2 regions of the Paralcaligenes sp. KSB-10 genome follow, and region 2 is predicted to be linked to the other one. Evidence: predicted binding sites of a transcription regulator. Region 2 holds the regulator's gene; the other holds the start of a gene.
The links. Region 2 encodes LexA, which represses DNA repair genes until DNA is damaged. Its sites were predicted from a motif close to ACTGTATNNNNATACAGT; they were not measured.

Region 1 (8,304 bases), 160 kb from region 2:
GAGATCGTCTTTGTCCCATTGCACGACGCTGCGCTCGGGCATGGCCGCATTTTCAATGGGCACCAGACGCGTCAGCTTGCTGCGCGCAATCACGAAGCCGCCCGGGTGTTGCGATAAGTGGCGAGGAAAGCCCATGAGATCCTGCGCTAGTCCGGCCCACGACTTTGCAATGCGCGAGCCGGGGTCCAGGCCTTGCTCGGCGATTTTTCCAAGCAGCGCCTGTTTGCTGTCCCAGTGGTGAAAGGAATGCGCCACCCGGGCGACAAGATCCAGGTCCAGCCCCAGCGCCTTGCCCGTATCGCGCAAGACGCTGCGGGTTCGGTAGGTGGTGACCACGGCTGTGAGGGCCGCTCGCTGGCGCCCGTATTTGCGGTAAATGTATTGAATGATTTCTTCGCGGCGCCGGTGCTCGAAATCGACATCGATGTCGGGCGGTTCGTTGCGCGTGCGGCTGATGAAGCGGGCAAAAAGTGAATTGCCGTTTTCGGGATTGACCTCGGTGATTCCCAGGCAATAGCATACGGCCGAATTGGCCGCCGAACCGCGGCCTTGGCAGAGTATGCCCTGTTGCTGGGCATGGAGCACGATATCGTATACGGTTAAAAAATAAGGCTCGTAGTCCAATTCCGAGATAAGCCCCAATTCCTCTTCCAACTGAGCTTTGACGGCGTCGCTTGGCCCTTGGGGGTAGCGTCTTTGTGCGCCGGCATAGGTTTCCTGGCGCAGATAGGTTTTGACGGTATGCCCTTCAGGAACGATTTCGATGGGGTATTCGTATTTGATATCGTCCAGGGAAAAAGTGCACCGGCGGCTAATTTCAAGAGTTTCCAACAATGCGCTTTCCGGATATAGCGCCGCCAGGCGCCGGATGCTGCGCATATGGTGCTCGGCATTGGCTTGCAGTGCATAGCCGCATTCCTGGATGGGGCGCTTCAGGCGTATGGCTGCCAAAGTGTCGTGCAAAGGTTGGAGCGATCGGGCGTGCATCTCGACGCCGCCGGTGGCGACCAGCGGAATACCGAGCCTGGAGGTCAGCGTTTGCAGTTTTGTCGTGGGCCGAATGTCTTTGTTTTGATAGTGCCGGCCAAGCCCGAGCCAGATCCGGCCCTTGAAAGCCTTAAGCAGGGATTCGAGCTGAGGCAGCCAGGTTTCAGTCTGATCTGGATTGCCAGGTTTGAAAAGAATGAGGCAGTCGGGCAGGTTTTCAAGATGTTCCCAGCCGGCTTGGGGCTTGAGAAAGTCGTCCAGGCTCAAACGATATTGACCCTTGACGCTGCCTGCGCGAGCCAGCGTGATGAGCTCGGACAAATTGCCGTAGCCGTTGCGGTTGCATGCCAGCACGATGATCTCGGCCGGGCATTGTTCGGGAACGAAGCGGCTGCCGATAATCAGTTTGAGGTTTTGCCGCTTGGCTTCGCCGTGCGCCCGCACAACGCCGGCCAGCGAACATTCGTCGGCCAGGGCCAGTGCCTGATAGTGGAGTTTTGCTGCGTGTTCCACGAGTTGTTCCGGATGCGAGGCGCCTTTCAGGAAAGTGAAATTCGAAAGACAATCCAGTTCGGCGTATGGAGGGATCAGGTTTTTTTGCATACAGGCCAGGCCCTGGGAAAATCAGGCAAAAAAGCCTTGCAAAAACCAGCCGGGTGAGCGGCGATCCTGGTAGATCCAGTAGCGGGCGGCGCCGGCATCCTGGGCAATGAAATAGTCGCGTAACTCCTGGCCGGGTTCGTCCCACCAGCCGGTTTCGATGCGTTCAGGGCCCTGGACCAGGCGCAGGCTTGCCCCCTTGTAAACGGGATGATTGTTGCGGGTTTCCAGCGCGAGCGGTTCAGGCAATAGCCAGAATGGCCTGGCACAGTCGGGGAGTTGCGGCGGCATGCCGCTTGATAATGTGCCGGCTTTGCCGGAAAGCGCGTGTTCGGCCCGGTTTGCTGGTGCGTGGGATGATGGCCCGGGGACGGATTCCCAGCGATTGGCCCGCTCAGGCCGATAATCGGCCAGGGGATGGGCGTGCAGAACATTTTCCGCGCCCAGGCGTGCGCGCAATATATCGAACAAACGGCGTTCCTGGCTGGGCCATTGGGCGGGTTCGATAAACAGGCTCTGGCTCAGGCCTTGCCTGGCCTCGATGGCGGCAACCTCCAGTTCGATGGCGATGACCGGGGCGGGCAGGCTGAGGGACCGCAACTGTTCGCCCAGGACGATTTCAAAATGGCCAGGCTGCCACGCCGGTTCCGACAGTTTGAGATTCACAAGGGTGGGTGGCCGCGCATGGCGGCCTTTTTCATGATGCAGGCCGAAACAAAGCGTTGTGACGGTGCCATGTTTGGCTTGCAGCCAGCCGCAAAGCTGTTCGATGAGCCGGGTAGCCGCGTGAAACACTGCCGGGGTGTATTCGATGCGCTCGAGCAGGTCGTGGCGTTGTGAAAAACGATCGGGCGCTTCGAACCAGTTGAAGTAGTCGTCGACTGCACCGTAGGCGGCGTCCAGCGTCTGGACCAGGGCCGGTTCGCTGCGTTGTTGCAGGCCTTTGCGCGGCAACTGGCGCAATTGCCCGAGCGTTTGGCAGCCTATGCCTTGCAGCCATTCGGCATAGGTTTGCGTTGCCGGCAATAAACCGGCGGGCAGCGGGTCGAGCAGACGTTGCAGCGAGACATGCCGCAGCACACGTCGACGCCTGGAATGGGTTTGCCGGGCCAGCAGGCAGGCGCCGCGTGCAGTGGGCGCCATGCCCAGGCAGGCGTGGGTTTCCAATGCATGCAGGGTACTGGCCAGCCGCCGCCACAAAGCGCGCGGCCCGTTGAACAGCCGCAGGCTGGCGCTGACATCGAGCACCAGGGTGTGGGGGTCGAAAAATGCCAGGCAGGGGGTGTATTGCAATAAGCTCAGTGCAATCTGCTGCAAATAATGCTGTTCCGCCCGAGGGTCGTCGTTGCGCAAGACAATGCGCGGTGCCAACCCCAGCACGCTGCTGCGGCGCATGCCAACTCGCACCCCCAGCGCTTGTGCGGCTGAAGTGCAGGCCCAGACCTTTTCCTGGCGCAAGACCGCGGCCAGTGGCGTATTAATTGGCCAATGGGGAAAAAGCGCGTCGAGGCTGTGCGTGGGCAGGTAGATACTGATCCAGAGGTGCATGAGACGCGGGAACGGCTATTTGGGAATGCGTGGGGTAAAGAGGGATGAGGACGGGAATTGGACAGAGAGGCCCGCGACGCTTGAGTATGGAGACGACAAGACCTTGGCGGCTGGGTGCGAGGCCCAGGCGCAAGGGCGAAGCGCTGGCCTGCAGCGCAGCGACGGGCGGGCGGAACATAAGGAACAGGGCGTCGCTTTGCTGGGCAAGCAGTTGCAGGCGGCGCAGTGCCTGGGGACGGATATGGGTCGTCCAGCACAACAAGGCGGAGCAAGCCTGGTATTTGAGTATTTGCTCGGCTGACCACAAGCAGTCGGGCATGCTGCTGGCTTTGACCCATACCGGGCGATGCCCGCCGAGTTGCCAATTGAACCAACAGTGAAAATAAGGCATGTAGGGGGGGCTTACCAAGACTATGCAGCGCTCGCGGTCGAGGAGTTCAAGCGCAGGGCGCAACAGCTGCATTTCACCGATGCCGGGTCGCGCTGGCATGAGCTCGATTAATGTGCCGGTGGGCCAACCCTGGTTGGGGAGTTCGCGATCGAGACTATCAAACCCGGTAGGCACCGTTGTTTGACGGGCCTGGGCCAGTTGGGACCCACGCCATAGTGCCGGGTGGATGCGTTCGGGATGCGCCAGGGCGGGAGATCGGATAGTGTTCATGTTGGTGCGCTGCGGATTATTTCGTAATTTTACTGTATAAATATACAGTATCAATGATAGCCACAACGAGGCCGCAGCGCCACAGGTTTCTGCTTTTTCTCGCAAAGCCTTGTTATTCATCGAAGCCGGAGGTATAGTGCGCGAGTCTTTTTTACAGGAGCTCCCTCGTGGATAGTGATTCGAGTAGTAGTCGATCTTGCATCGGCAGCTAACGACGAGGTTTTCATAAGCTCTTCCGCCGCTGCCTTTGTTACAGGCGAATAGCGGCATCGATGGGCCATTCGGCCCCGTTGATTTCTTCTTTTCCCTTCTTGTTTGCCGCGATGCGTTCGTGGACGATGTCTTGCCGTGCCTGGTTTTCAAGGCCTGCAATGCGTGTTTATCGTCCTGAACGATTGCGGAGTTGTTGAATCTGGAATTCCGGCAAGCATTCGTCTTGGCCGGTAGGGAAGAACCATGCATTTCAATTCCATTAAATTGCGCCTCCTGGCGTTTGTAAACAAGGGCCTGCCGGCCCGTCAGTTCCGTCGTCGGGCTTTTCTGGACCTGTTGCGCGGCTCCGCCGTCGGCCAGAAGGTATCCGACCGCTTGTCCGGCTATCTGCTTGAAGTATCGCAAGCCGTGCCCGATGCCGTGCTGCGGGACCTGGCCTCGCATAACGACGGATTGAGCGAGGCTGAGGCCGATGCCAAACGCGAAGCCATCGGCCCCAACGAAATTGCCCATGAGAAACCCATGCCATGGTGGGTGCATTTATGGCTGTGCTATCGCAACCCGTTCAATCTGCTCTTGACGGTTCTGGCCTTGATTTCCTATCTGACCGAGGATTTGAAAGCGGCAACAGTCATAGGCACCATGGTGGTCGTCTCGACTCTGCTGCGTTTTGTGCAGGAAAAGCGCTCCAACGGGGCGGCCGAGAAACTCAAGCAGATGGTCAGCAATACCGCTACGGTGCTGCGCCGCGATCCGGCTCAAACCGCGGCTTTCGAGGCCGAACAGTTCTTTGGAATACGCCTGCATCCGCGCAACCCGCGCAAGGCCGAAGTGCCTATCAGCTTGCTGGTCCCGGGCGATATCATTTTGCTTTCGGCCGGCGATATGGTGCCTGCCGATTTGCGTGTGCTTGGTGCCAAGGACTTGTTTATCAGCCAGGCGGCCCTGACTGGCGAATCCTTGCCGGTCGAGAAATTTGCCCAGCAAAGCGATGCGTCGGTGACGAATCCGCTCGAGCTGGAAAATTTATGCTTCATGGGCAGCAACGTCATAAGCGGCTCGGCCATAGCCGTAGTCGTGGGGACTGCCAATCAAACCTACTTCGGCGCATTGGCCGAACGGGTGACTGCGGCCGACCAGACTCCTACGCAGTTTCAAGCCGGAGTGAACAAAGTCAGCTGGCTGCTGATCCGTTTCATGTCGATCATGGCCCCGCTGGTTTTGCTTCTGAACGGATTCACCAAGGGAGACTGGGTCGAGGCGGCGCTCTTCGCCTTGTCGATTGCCGTAGGATTGACGCCGGAAATGCTGCCGATGATCGTCACGTCCACGCTGGCTAAAGGCGCCGTGGCTTTGTCGCGCAAAAAGGTGATTGTGAAGCGTCTGGAAGCGATCCAGAACTTCGGCGCCATGGACATACTGTGCACGGATAAAACCGGCACGCTGACCCAGGACCGGATCGTGCTGGAGCGCCATACCGATATCTTTGGCCACGCCGACGATCATGTGCTGGAGATGGCGTACTTGAACAGCTACTATCAAACCGGGCTTAAAAACCTGTTGGATGTGGCTGTGCTGGAGCATGCCGAATTGCGCCAGGAGCTGAATCTGGCCCACAATTTCCGCAAGGTCGATGAAATCCCGTTCGACTTCGTCCGGCGCCGCATGTCGGTAGTGGTCAGCGAGCGAGAAGACCACCATGAGCTTATCTGCAAAGGAGCTCTGGAAGAAGTGCTTGCAGCCTGCACACGGGTTCGCAATGGAAGTGAGACAGAGCCGCTGAGCCTGGAGTGGCTGGAAAACATACGCCAGATCACGACGCGGCTGAACCAGGAAGGGCTGCGTGTGGTGGCCGTGGCCGGCAAAGACTTGCCGCCGACACGCGCGGCTTATGGCGTGGCCGATGAAGCCGACCTGACCCTGATCGGCTATATGGCTTTTCTGGACCCTCCCAAAGAAACTACGCGGCCGGCCTTGCAGGCTCTGAAAGCCAGCGGCATCGAGGTCAAAGTCCTGACCGGCGACAATGAGCTGGTTACGCTCAAGGTGTGTAAAGAGGTGGATCTGGATATCAAAGGCGTGCTGCTGGGCGGCGCGATTGACGACCTGAGCGACGCCCAATTGATGCAGGCCGCGGCAAAAACAACGGTGTTTGCCAAGCTTTCTCCGGCGCAAAAAGAACGGATTGTGCGAGTCTTGCGCAGCCAGGGCCATGTAGTGGGATTCATGGGCGATGGCATCAATGACGCAACGGCATTGCGTGCGGCAGATATCGGTATTTCGGTGGATTCGGCCGTGGATATTGCCAAAGAGGCGGCCGATATTATTCTGCTTGAAAAGAGCCTGATGGTGCTTGAGCAGGGCGTGATCGAAGGCCGCAAGACCTTTGCCAATATGTTGAAATACATCAAAATGACGGCGAGCTCGAATTTTGGCAATGTGTTTTCGGTGTTGGTGGCCAGCGCATTCATTCCATTTCTGCCCATGTTGCCGATTCATTTGCTGGTGCAAAACTTGCTGTACGATATTTCGCAGATCGTTATTCCCTTCGATAATGTCGATGACGAACTCTTGTCCAAGCCCCAGAAATGGAATCCCGAGAGCCTGGGCCGTTTCATGGTGTTTTTTGGCCCCATCAGCTCAATATTCGACATTGCAACGTTTGTCCTGATGTGGTTCGTTTTTGCGGCAAACTCGCCCGAGCATCAGACCTTGTTCCAGTCCGGCTGGTTTGTCGAAGGCTTGCTGTCGCAGACCCTGGTGGTGCACATGATACGCACGCGCAAGCTTCCGTTTTTCCAGAGCAGGGCATCATGGCCACTGCTGCTGATGACCGCCCTGATCGTCGCCGCGGGGGTCTACCTGCCCATGGGGCCATTGGCCGACTATTTCAAACTGCAGGCGCTCCCCTTGAGCTATTTTCCCTGGATGCTGGCTATTTTGCTGGGCTATGTGTGTCTGATACAGTTGATGAAGGGGCTTTACGATCGCCGCTATGGCTGGCAATAATAGGGTCAGTGCACCGCAGGCAGGTTGCCGGCGGCGTTTTTACCTGCTTGATGATGGCTGGCCTGGGATGTGTGCCATCAGGCCGAAATATGTATTTCCAATGCGATAACCATGTCTATATTGAAATCAGATACCCCGGATCCGCTGGTTTTTTCGCCCGATCAAGGCAAGCCGCAGCAGCTGTTCGTGCTTCTGCATGGAGAATCGGCCAGTCCTGAGCAATTGCTGCCTTTGGCGCAAGCGATCAAGCAGGCCTTCCCCAATGCTCTGGTCGTGATCCCTTATGGCATCGAAGCTATGCAGGCCGGCCAATATCAATGGCTCAAGCCGGACGATCCGGGTAAAAGCAACGATGCAGCGCATGTGGCGCAGGCCTTGCCTGCTTTGATTGCTCAAATTCAACAGCTTCAGGCCCGCCATGGCTTATCGGGCGAGCAGACCGCGCTGGCAGGTTTTTCCCAAGGAGCGACCCTGGCGCTCGAAGCCTGCATGGCGCAACCCGATCTGGCGGGACGCGTGCTGGCATTTTCCGGATGCTACGCGAGCCCGCCCGCGGCCGCTCCCAGAGCCACGACGCTGCATTTTCTGCATGGCGCGGACGATACCCTGGTGCCGGTGGGCCAGATCCGGAGTACGCACGCGCGGCTGGCGGAACTGCGTGGCGACGCTACCCTGGATATCGCGTCGACCGTTGGGCATGAATTGCATCCGGCCCTGATTCATCAGGCCTTGCACAGGCTGCAGACCTGCGTTCCGTTACGCAGTTGGGAAGCCGCGCTAGGAGACCTCAATACCGAGAATGAAGATGAAGACGGTGAAGAGGGCGGCGGCGATGGCAGCGATCCGGGCAAGGATTGGGCTGGAAACCGGACTTTGCATTGATTCCCGGATTCACGAGCAGCCGCGCGGTGCCCGCACGATTCCCACATAGTCGCGTCAGCCCATAAGCATGCAAAAGCCATCTGCAATCGTCCAAAAAACCTCAACGCAAGCGGGGGTGGCGGCCCAGGCGGGGTGGGGCGAGCGTTGAGTCCGCCGCGGCCGGCGCCTGGATCGGGATGCAAGGGAGCGGTTGTCTGAGCGTCAAGGGTGTCCACAGCCCGGGGGGCTGTGGACGACGCGAGTTCCGCGACCGCCCGATCCAGGCGCTGGCCGCGGGCAGTCCTGGCACAGCCAGGACCGGACGATGCGAGCCCCACCCCGCCTGGGCCGCCACCCCCGCGTCTTAAGAACGCTAAAGAACACAAATGACGGATGGCCGTTAAGAGCCAGCGAAGGCCAAGGCT
Region 2 (8,304 bases):
CGCCCAGGCGCAGCGCCGCGAACAACTTGTCATTCAAGCCTATCGTGACGTGTACGCGGGCCGCTGGCCGTTGCTGCAGAAGTATGGCGCAGGCATCGCCGAAATAGCTGGTGTAGTTGGGAGGAACGCCTACCCGCAGCAGTCCCAGCTTGCCCAGATGCAGGTCATTGGCTTCCTTGATGGCCTCGCTCAGTCCGAACTGGACGCCGCGGGCGCGCTGGAAGAAAGCTTGTCCTACTGTGGTGAGCACCATGCCTTTCGGGGTGCGTTCGAACAACTGCAACTGCAGTTCTTTTTCCAGGCGCTGTACTCCTTTGGTCAGGGCCGGCTGACTCTGGCCAAGCCGTTCCGATGCGCGGCCGACATGCCCGGCTTCAGCCACGGCAAGGAAGTAGTTCAGGTCTTCGAGGCGCATGTCATTCCCGCAGGTTATTGAGATCGTTAAATGGATAATCCGCTATCTGTGCCGATGCTGTCAATATGAGTTGTATAAACCATTTGATTGAGGTGGGTTCAATGAGCAGCACACTACCTGGCGCGGAATTTGCCCAGACTCGGGAAAAGTTGAAGTCGTATCTTGACGAGGAATTGATTCCCTACGAAAAAGCCTCCGGCTTTACCTATGAGGACAAATTTTCGAAAGATGCCGTGCGTGCGATATGGAAGCGTTCGCGGGAACTTGGGTTTTATGGGCTTCAACTGCCGCCGGATCTCGGTGGAAAAGGCATGAATGTGGCCGAGCTGTGCGTCCTGAAAGACGATGTGGCCGCTTCTGGCGCAATTCTGTTTCCGCACGTCCTGGGTGATTGGGGCGGCCCGTCGCGCATTGGGAACTTGATCAGGTACGCCAGTCCGTACCAGCTTGAAAACTATATGCTGCCTGTAGTGCGCGGCGAGAAGGGTTCATGCTTTGCCATGACGGAGCCGGCGTCGGGGTCCGATGCCGCCAGCATCAGAACGCGAGCGGTGAGAGAGGGGGATGATTACGTCATCACAGGCCGCAAGCATTACATCAGCGCTTCCGCGTTCGCGGACTTTGCGGTAACCATGTGCGTTACCGATCCGGATAAGGGCCGTGACGGCATTTCGGCCATTCTGGTCGACTTCGATCGCCCCGGGGTCAAATTGACATACGATTATCTGCCCATGACCGGGCAGCACGTCGATGCCGATATTGAACTGGAGCAAGTCCGTGTTCCCTGCGCCAACTTGATTGGAGAGGAGGGGGGCGGCTTCAGGATTGCGATGGATAGGGTCAGTGTGAATCGATTGCTGCATTGCCCGACCATGATAGGCCTGGCGCGCCAGGCCTATCGAATGTCTATCGACTACGCACACCATCGCCAACAGTTCGGCGGCCCGATAAGCCGTTTCCAGGCGATCCAGCACATGCTGGCGGACATGGCGACGGGCCTTTACGCCTGCGAGAGTATGGTGATGGCCGCCGCGCACAAGGCGGACGAGGGCGGCGACGTCCGCAGCGAAGCGTCAATGTGCAAATTGTTTGTCTCTGAAAAATGTTTCGAGATTGCCGACAAGGCGATGCAGATTCATGGCAATGTAGGCGTTACGAAGAATCATCCTGTGGAGTTCATCTTCCGCCGCTTGAGGCTTTACCGGATCGTGACAGGCACCAGCGAGATTCAGCGCAATACCATAGCCAAAGCTATTCTCGCCTGAGCCCGCGCATCCATGCCCGAAATGACCTGCCTGTCCGACACTGTGGTGCTCGACCTTGGTCAATTGCATCCCGGCCCCCATACGGCAATGCTGTTGGGCCAGCTTGGCGCAACAGTCATCAAGGTCGAGCGGCGTGCCGGAGGCGATCCGGCCCGTGCGTTGGGAGCGGACACCTTCGCCAAATACAACCGCGGCAAACTTTCCATCGCACTGGACCTCAAGAATCCCGACGACCGCGTCACGCTGTTGCGTTTGGTGCGGCACAGCCATGCCTTGATTGAGGGCTTCAGGCCTGGAGTGATGGACAGGCTTGGGCTGAGCTATTCTGAGTTGCGGGGGGCCAACCCGGCCCTCGTGATGTGTTCAATTTCAGGCTTTGGGCAAACGGGCCCTTATGCGCAACGCCCGGCCCACGATCTGAATTTCCTCGCTCTGGCCGGCTATTGGGCCGTGCCGTCGCAGGTGGATGATCTCATCGGCCGTCCACACGTGCGCCTGTCTGATTATTGCGCTTCGATGTATGCCGCTTTGGCCATGGTTGTGGCATTGATGACGGCGCGCCAGGAGGGTTGCGGACAATATCTTGACGTGTCGATTCACGATGCAATGATGGCGTGGACCGCGCCCGGTATCGATATCCTGAGGCGGGCCACGAGCGATGATATCGATGGAATGGCTCATATTATGCCGGACAATGACTTGTTTGCGACCTCTGATGGGCGTTATGTGGCGCTTGGAATATTGGAAGAAAAATTCTGGGTGAACCTGAGGGAACGATTGCGGGCGGAGTTCCCCGAAATAGGTTCGCAGGTTTACGATACGCGAGCGGAGCGCATGCGGCGCAAGCGTGAATTGCACACTCTTCTGAAAGGTATTTTTGTCAGCAAGACCTTGGCGCAATGGAAGCAGGTCTTTCATGGCTCGGATATTCCGTGGGCGCCTGTGCTCGATCGTGAAGAAGTATTTGCCGACCCGCACGTGCTGGACCGAGGCCTGCTGAGCGCCGCCCCGGACGGCGGTGGCATGATGGCCGGATTTCCCGTGCGCTTTTCGTCAGGCTTGCCTGAAAGGAGTATGTCGGTGCCGGAACTGGATGGGTCGCGTCGGGCAATCATGGATTGGCTCGATAGCAAAGACGGGAAGCATTAGAGCATTTTTGATTCGGGTGTTTAGGGCACTCGAGTGTTTGTGGCGTTTGACGTTTTGGTCGGTTTGGTATTTACGGTTTGGTATTTAAAGACGCCGTCTATCGGGGCTTGGGGTCAGGGCCGGCACGGCGTGCTTGATCCGGATCTACCTCGTCCAGGCGGGCGTCGGGCGAACTCGCCCAGCCTCACGAGGCTGGGCTCAGACAGCGCCCGCCGAAAGCCCCCGCCTTCCCTACGGTAGCATCCGGCGCACGCCTTACGCCGGCCCTGACCCCAAGCCCCAATAGACGGCTCGCGTAATGGCATGCCTGGAATTACGTTACGGGATGTCTGGAATTAACGTGCCCGCACCCATGCCTCCATCACGTGGTCACGTATACCTCGATGTACGACTCGATTGACTAAACACGGGCTCCCCAACGTATACCTCGCTGCATTACCTCAACGCAAGCCGCAGGGTGGGCGGTGCTGTGCAGTCCGGCGGTAGTCCAGCGCCGGGTGCTGACGAAGGGAAGGCGGGGGCTTTCGGCGGGCCCTGTCTGAGCAGTGCCTCGCGCGCGAGGCACTGCGAGTTGGCCCGACGCCCGCCTGGACGAGGCAGACCCGGGCAGTCGGGGTGCGTAGCACCTCGACCGCTGGACGTGCCGGACTGCACAGCACCGCCCACCCTGCGGCGTCTTTACAGAACTACCGTCCAAAGTACAAAGTAATAAGCTCAAACCTGAACGAACGGCTCAAAAATAATCGACTGAAACACGTTCAGTTCTGTAAACACTCGAACCGAAAATACGCTGGAAAAGACTTGCGGCTGCCGCCCTGAGTACGAGGCTTCAGTTCAGCGGCGTAGTGCGTATCAGCCCCACGGCAATGCCTTCCAGGGAGAACTCATCTTGAGGCCCCACCACGATAGGTTTGAAATCGGGGTTTTCGGGCAGGAGTTCGATGCGGCTGCCGGATTTGGACAGACGCTTGACAGTGACATCGTCGCCCAGGCGGGCCACCACTATTTGGCCATTGCGCGCCTCAGGGGTTTTTTTGACAGCCAGGAGGTCGCCGTCGAGTATGCCGGCATCGCGCATGCTCAAGCCGCGTACGCGCAGCAGGTAGTCGGGCGCCTGGCTGAACAAAGCTGGTTCTACACCGATTTCGCGCTCGATGTGCTCGGTAGCCAGAATAGGGCTGCCGGCGGCCACGCGGCCGACTATGGGTAGCAATAATTGCGCAAGCATGGAGGACGGCGACTGAACGGAGGCGGCTGCATCGTCCCTGAGGCGGATACCGCGCGAGGCGCCTGCGGTGAGCTCGATAGCCCCTTTTTTAGCCAGCGCCTTGAGATGGTCTTCGGCTGCGTTGGCCGACTTGAAGCCAAGCGCGCGCGCGATTTCGGCGCGGGTGGGCGGGAAGCCGGTGCGCGTGATCTCGGCCCGGATGAGGTCGAGGATTTGTTGTTGACGCTCGGTGAGTTTGGCGGCCATTGCGAAATAAGCTGTATTTATGTACAGCTTGGATTCTGCGGCAAACAATACAAAAAATCAAGTGTTTGCCGCCGGAAAAACGAATGGACCGCTAAATGGACCGCTATTTTGCCAATACTTCGGCGACGGCTTGCGCCACGTAGTCGATGTTGCGGCTGTTGAGGGCCGCCACGCAGATGCGGCCGCTGCTGACCGCGTAAACGCCATGTTCGTCGCGCAACTGATCGACTTGTGCGGAAGTCAGGCCCGAGTAGGAAAACATGCCGCGCTGCGACAGCACGAAATCGAAATTCTGCTTGACCCCATGGGATTTCAGCTTTTCGACCAGTTGCGTGCGCATGGCGCGTATGCGTTCGCGCATGCCGGCAAGCTCGCCAACCCAGATCTTGAAGAGTTCGGGCGAGTTCAGCACCATGGAAACCACGGTACCACCGTGGGTGGGAGGGTTGGAATAGTTGGTGCGAATTACACGCTTGAGCTGGCTTAGAACCCGGCCTGATTCTTCCTTGCTGGCCGACACCATGGTCAGGGCGCCGACGCGTTCGCCGTAAAGCGAGAATGATTTGGAGAATGAGGAGCTGATGAGCATGTTCAGGCCTTGTTCGGCAAACATGCGCACCACCGACGCGTCTTCTTCCAGGCCGTCGCCGAAACCCTGGTAGGCAATGTCCATGAAAGGAACCAGCTGTTTATCCTTGACGACTTTGGCGATTTGCTGCCATTGCGCAAAGCTGGGGTCGACACCGGTAGGGTTGTGGCAGCAAGCGTGCAAGACCACGATTGTCTGTGGCGGCAGGGCCTTTAGGCAGGCCAGCATGCCATCGAAATTCAGGCCGTGGGTGGCGGCGTCGTAGTAGGGGTATGTATCGACCGCAAAGCCCGCCCGTTCGAACAGGGCCCTGTGGTTTTCCCAGCTGGGATCGCTGATGAGGACCTTGGCGTTGGGCAGCAATTGTTTGAGGAAGTCGGCGCCGATCTTGAGGGCGCCGGTGCCACCCAGAGCCTGAGCCGTCAACACGCGGCCTTCGGCAACCAGCGGGGAGTCTTTGCCCAGCAGCAGCGTTTGCGCGCCTTTGTTGTAGCCCGCGATTCCGTCTATGGGTAGATAGCCGCGAGCGGCAGCGGCTTCGATGCGGGTGACTTCAGCGGCATGAACGGCATTCAGCAGGGGAATCCGGCCTTGATCGTCGCAGTAGACCCCCACGCCCAGGTTGACTTTGTTGCCACGGGTATCGGCATTGTATTGCTCGTTCAGGCCAAGAATAGGGTCGCGTGGAGCGAGTTCGACTGATTCGAAAAGTGAGTTCATTTTGGGAGGTTAGTGGGTGGGGGTAGAGAGAATAGGAGCAATGGTGAGATAATAAGGGGTTTACCCTTATCGTGTCCAGCATGAACGCTCCCGGCTTTGTCGAATATCCGAATAGTCCCTTTCAGTTGTACCAGCCCTATCCGCCGGCGGGGGATCAGCCTGCGGCCATCGACTCGCTGGTCGACGGTATCAACGACGGCTTGATGTTCCAGACCCTGCTGGGCGTCACGGGTTCGGGGAAAACCTTCACCATGGCCAATACGATTGCCCGCACGGGCCGTCCTGCCATCGTGCTGGCTCCCAATAAAACCCTGGCGGCGCAGTTGTATTCCGAAATGCGCGAGTTTTTCCCGAATAATGCGGTCGAATATTTTGTGTCGTATTACGACTACTACCAGCCGGAAGCGTATGTCGCCGCTCGCGATCTTTTTATCGAAAAAGACTCGTCCATCAACGAGCACATCGAGCAGATGCGCCTGTCGGCCACCAAAAGCCTGCTCGAGCGGCGCGACACGATTATTGTCGGTACGGTGTCGTGCATATACGGGATAGGCAATCCGGGCGATTACCATGCAATGGTGCTGACACTGCGGGCGGGCGATACGATTCCGCGCCGGGAATTGCTGGCGCGGCTGGTGGCCATGCAGTACGAGCGCAACGACGTGGAGTTCGTGCGCGGCAACTTTCGCGCCCGTGGCGAAACCATCGATGTGTTCCCGGCCGAGCATGCCGAACTGGCGCTGCGCATTACTTTGTTCGACGAGGAAATCGAAAGCCTGGAGATGTTCGACCCGCTGACCGGCAAGATCAAGCAAAAGGTGCCGCGCTTCACCGTCTTTCCCAGTTCGCACTATGTGACGCCGCGCGAGACGGTGCTGCGCGCTATCGAGACCATCAAGCTGGAATTGCGCGAACGCCTGGATTTCCTGGTCAAGGACGGCAAGCTGGTCGAGGCGCAGCGGCTCGAGCAGCGTACCCGCTTCGATCTGGAAATGCTGCAGGAACTTGGGTTTTGCAAGGGCATCGAAAATTACTCGCGCCATCTGTCGGGTGCGGCTCCGGGCGAACCTCCTCCGACGCTGATCGATTACCTGCCTGCCGATGCCTTGATGTTTATCGATGAAAGCCATGTCACCGTGGGCCAGCTGGGCGGCATGTATCGGGGCGACCGTTCGCGCAAGGAAACGCTGGTGCAATTTGGTTTTCGGCTTCCCTCCGCGCTGGATAACCGGCCTTTGCAGCTTGAAGAGTTCGAACAGCGCATGCGTCAATGCATCTTTGTTTCCGCGACGCCGGCCGTATATGAAAAAGAACACGCCGATAATGTGGTGGAGCAGGTGGTGCGGCCCACGGGTCTGGTGGATCCCGTGGTTGAGGTCCGGCCCGCCCTGACGCAGGTCGACGATCTGCTGGGGGAAATCAAGCTGCGTGTCGAGGTACGGGAACGTGTGCTGGTGACTACGCTGACCAAGCGCATGTCCGAGGATCTGACCGATTATCTCAATGAAAGCGGCTTGAAGGTACGCTATTTGCACTCGGACATCGATACTGTCGAACGGGTTGAGATCATTCGTGATCTGCGCCTGGGTGTATTCGACGTGCTGGTTGGGATCAATCTATTGCGCGAGGGGCTGGACATACCTGAAGTGTCCCTGGTGGCGATTCTGGATGCGGATAAAGAAGGATTTTTGCGCTCGGAACGCAGCCTGATACAAACCATTGGGCGAGCGGCTCGCAACCTGCATGGGCGAGCCATTTTGTACGCCGATCGCATTACCGATTCGATGCGGCGGGCAATGGGCGAAACCGAACGCCGGCGCATCAAACAGACGGCTTTCAATAAAGAGCATGGTATTACCGCCCGGGGCGTGGACAAGGCGGTTCGCGAAATGATTGACGGCGTGATGGCTGCCGCTCAGCCCGTTTCGGCGGCCGATGATATTTCGCCGGATGTGCTGGTCGACGAAAAATCGCTGGCCAAGGAAATTAGGCGCCTGGAGAAATTAATGATGGATCATGCCAAAAACCTGGAGTTCGAGCAGGCGGCCGCCGCGCGCGACTCGCTCAACCGGCTCAAGCAACGTGCCTTGCTGAGTTGAAGGGTGGCCGGACGGCTTATTACGAATAGTATTGGATTTGGCTAAGATGATATTGCGCCGCGTTTGAATCAGTATGTTGCAAAATACCAACATTGCAGGGCTTTTGGACGTGGCAATTCGAACGTGACTCCGTCATGTAACAATTCTATGATGACCACGTGTTATCTAGGGGTTTACCTTGATATCGGGTGTTTTTCGAATGGGTGGAAGATCAATTGTTGCAGTGCACGAATAAGGCCGCTTCATTGCCGGTAAATTGGCTAAATCGCCTGCTTCAAAAGACCTTGAAACATCGATAAGGCCTTAATGTAGTTGCGTTTTTATTTTTGTCAATGTGTAGCCTTTGATGAATTGTGACATCGCAAAAAGGCCTTGCCTTATCTCGGGTTTTCCCTCACACTTTCACCTATGATGACTAAGGTACTTTTCGTTTGCATGGGTAATATCTGTCGCTCGCCGAGCGCAGAAGGCGTATTTCGCCATTTGATCGACGATGCCGGATTATCCGGGGTTGTAGGCGTCGATTCTGCTGGTACCCACAGCTTTCATATCGGCGAAGCTCCCGATGCGCGCGCCCAGGCGGCGGCGCGCAA

Region 1: imuA (translesion DNA synthesis-associated protein ImuA) is a predicted target of LexA. The motif match lies at 3,828-3,845, and genes of this name have one in related genera.

The regions. Positions count from the first base shown of each region.
Region 1 is NZ_CP089848.1:406,642-414,945, forward strand. Features, by position in the region: gene LSG25_RS01865 (error-prone DNA polymerase) at 1-1,590, opposite strand, end outside; gene LSG25_RS01870 (DNA polymerase Y family protein) at 1,612-3,135, opposite strand; gene imuA (translesion DNA synthesis-associated protein ImuA) at 3,065-3,796, opposite strand; gene mgtA (magnesium-translocating P-type ATPase) at 4,253-7,018, shown strand; gene ypfH (esterase) at 7,130-7,900, shown strand; gene LSG25_RS01890 (carboxypeptidase-like regulatory domain-containing protein) at 8,303-8,304, opposite strand, start outside.
Region 2 is NZ_CP089848.1:242,348-250,651, forward strand. Features, by position in the region: gene LSG25_RS01090 (LysR family transcriptional regulator) at 1-415, opposite strand, end outside; gene LSG25_RS01095 (acyl-CoA dehydrogenase family protein) at 517-1,680, shown strand; gene LSG25_RS01100 (CaiB/BaiF CoA-transferase family protein) at 1,693-2,829, shown strand; gene lexA (transcriptional repressor LexA) at 3,659-4,303, opposite strand; gene LSG25_RS01110 (amino acid aminotransferase) at 4,407-5,612, opposite strand; gene uvrB (excinuclease ABC subunit UvrB) at 5,693-7,711, shown strand; gene LSG25_RS01120 (low molecular weight protein-tyrosine-phosphatase) at 8,120-8,304, shown strand, end outside.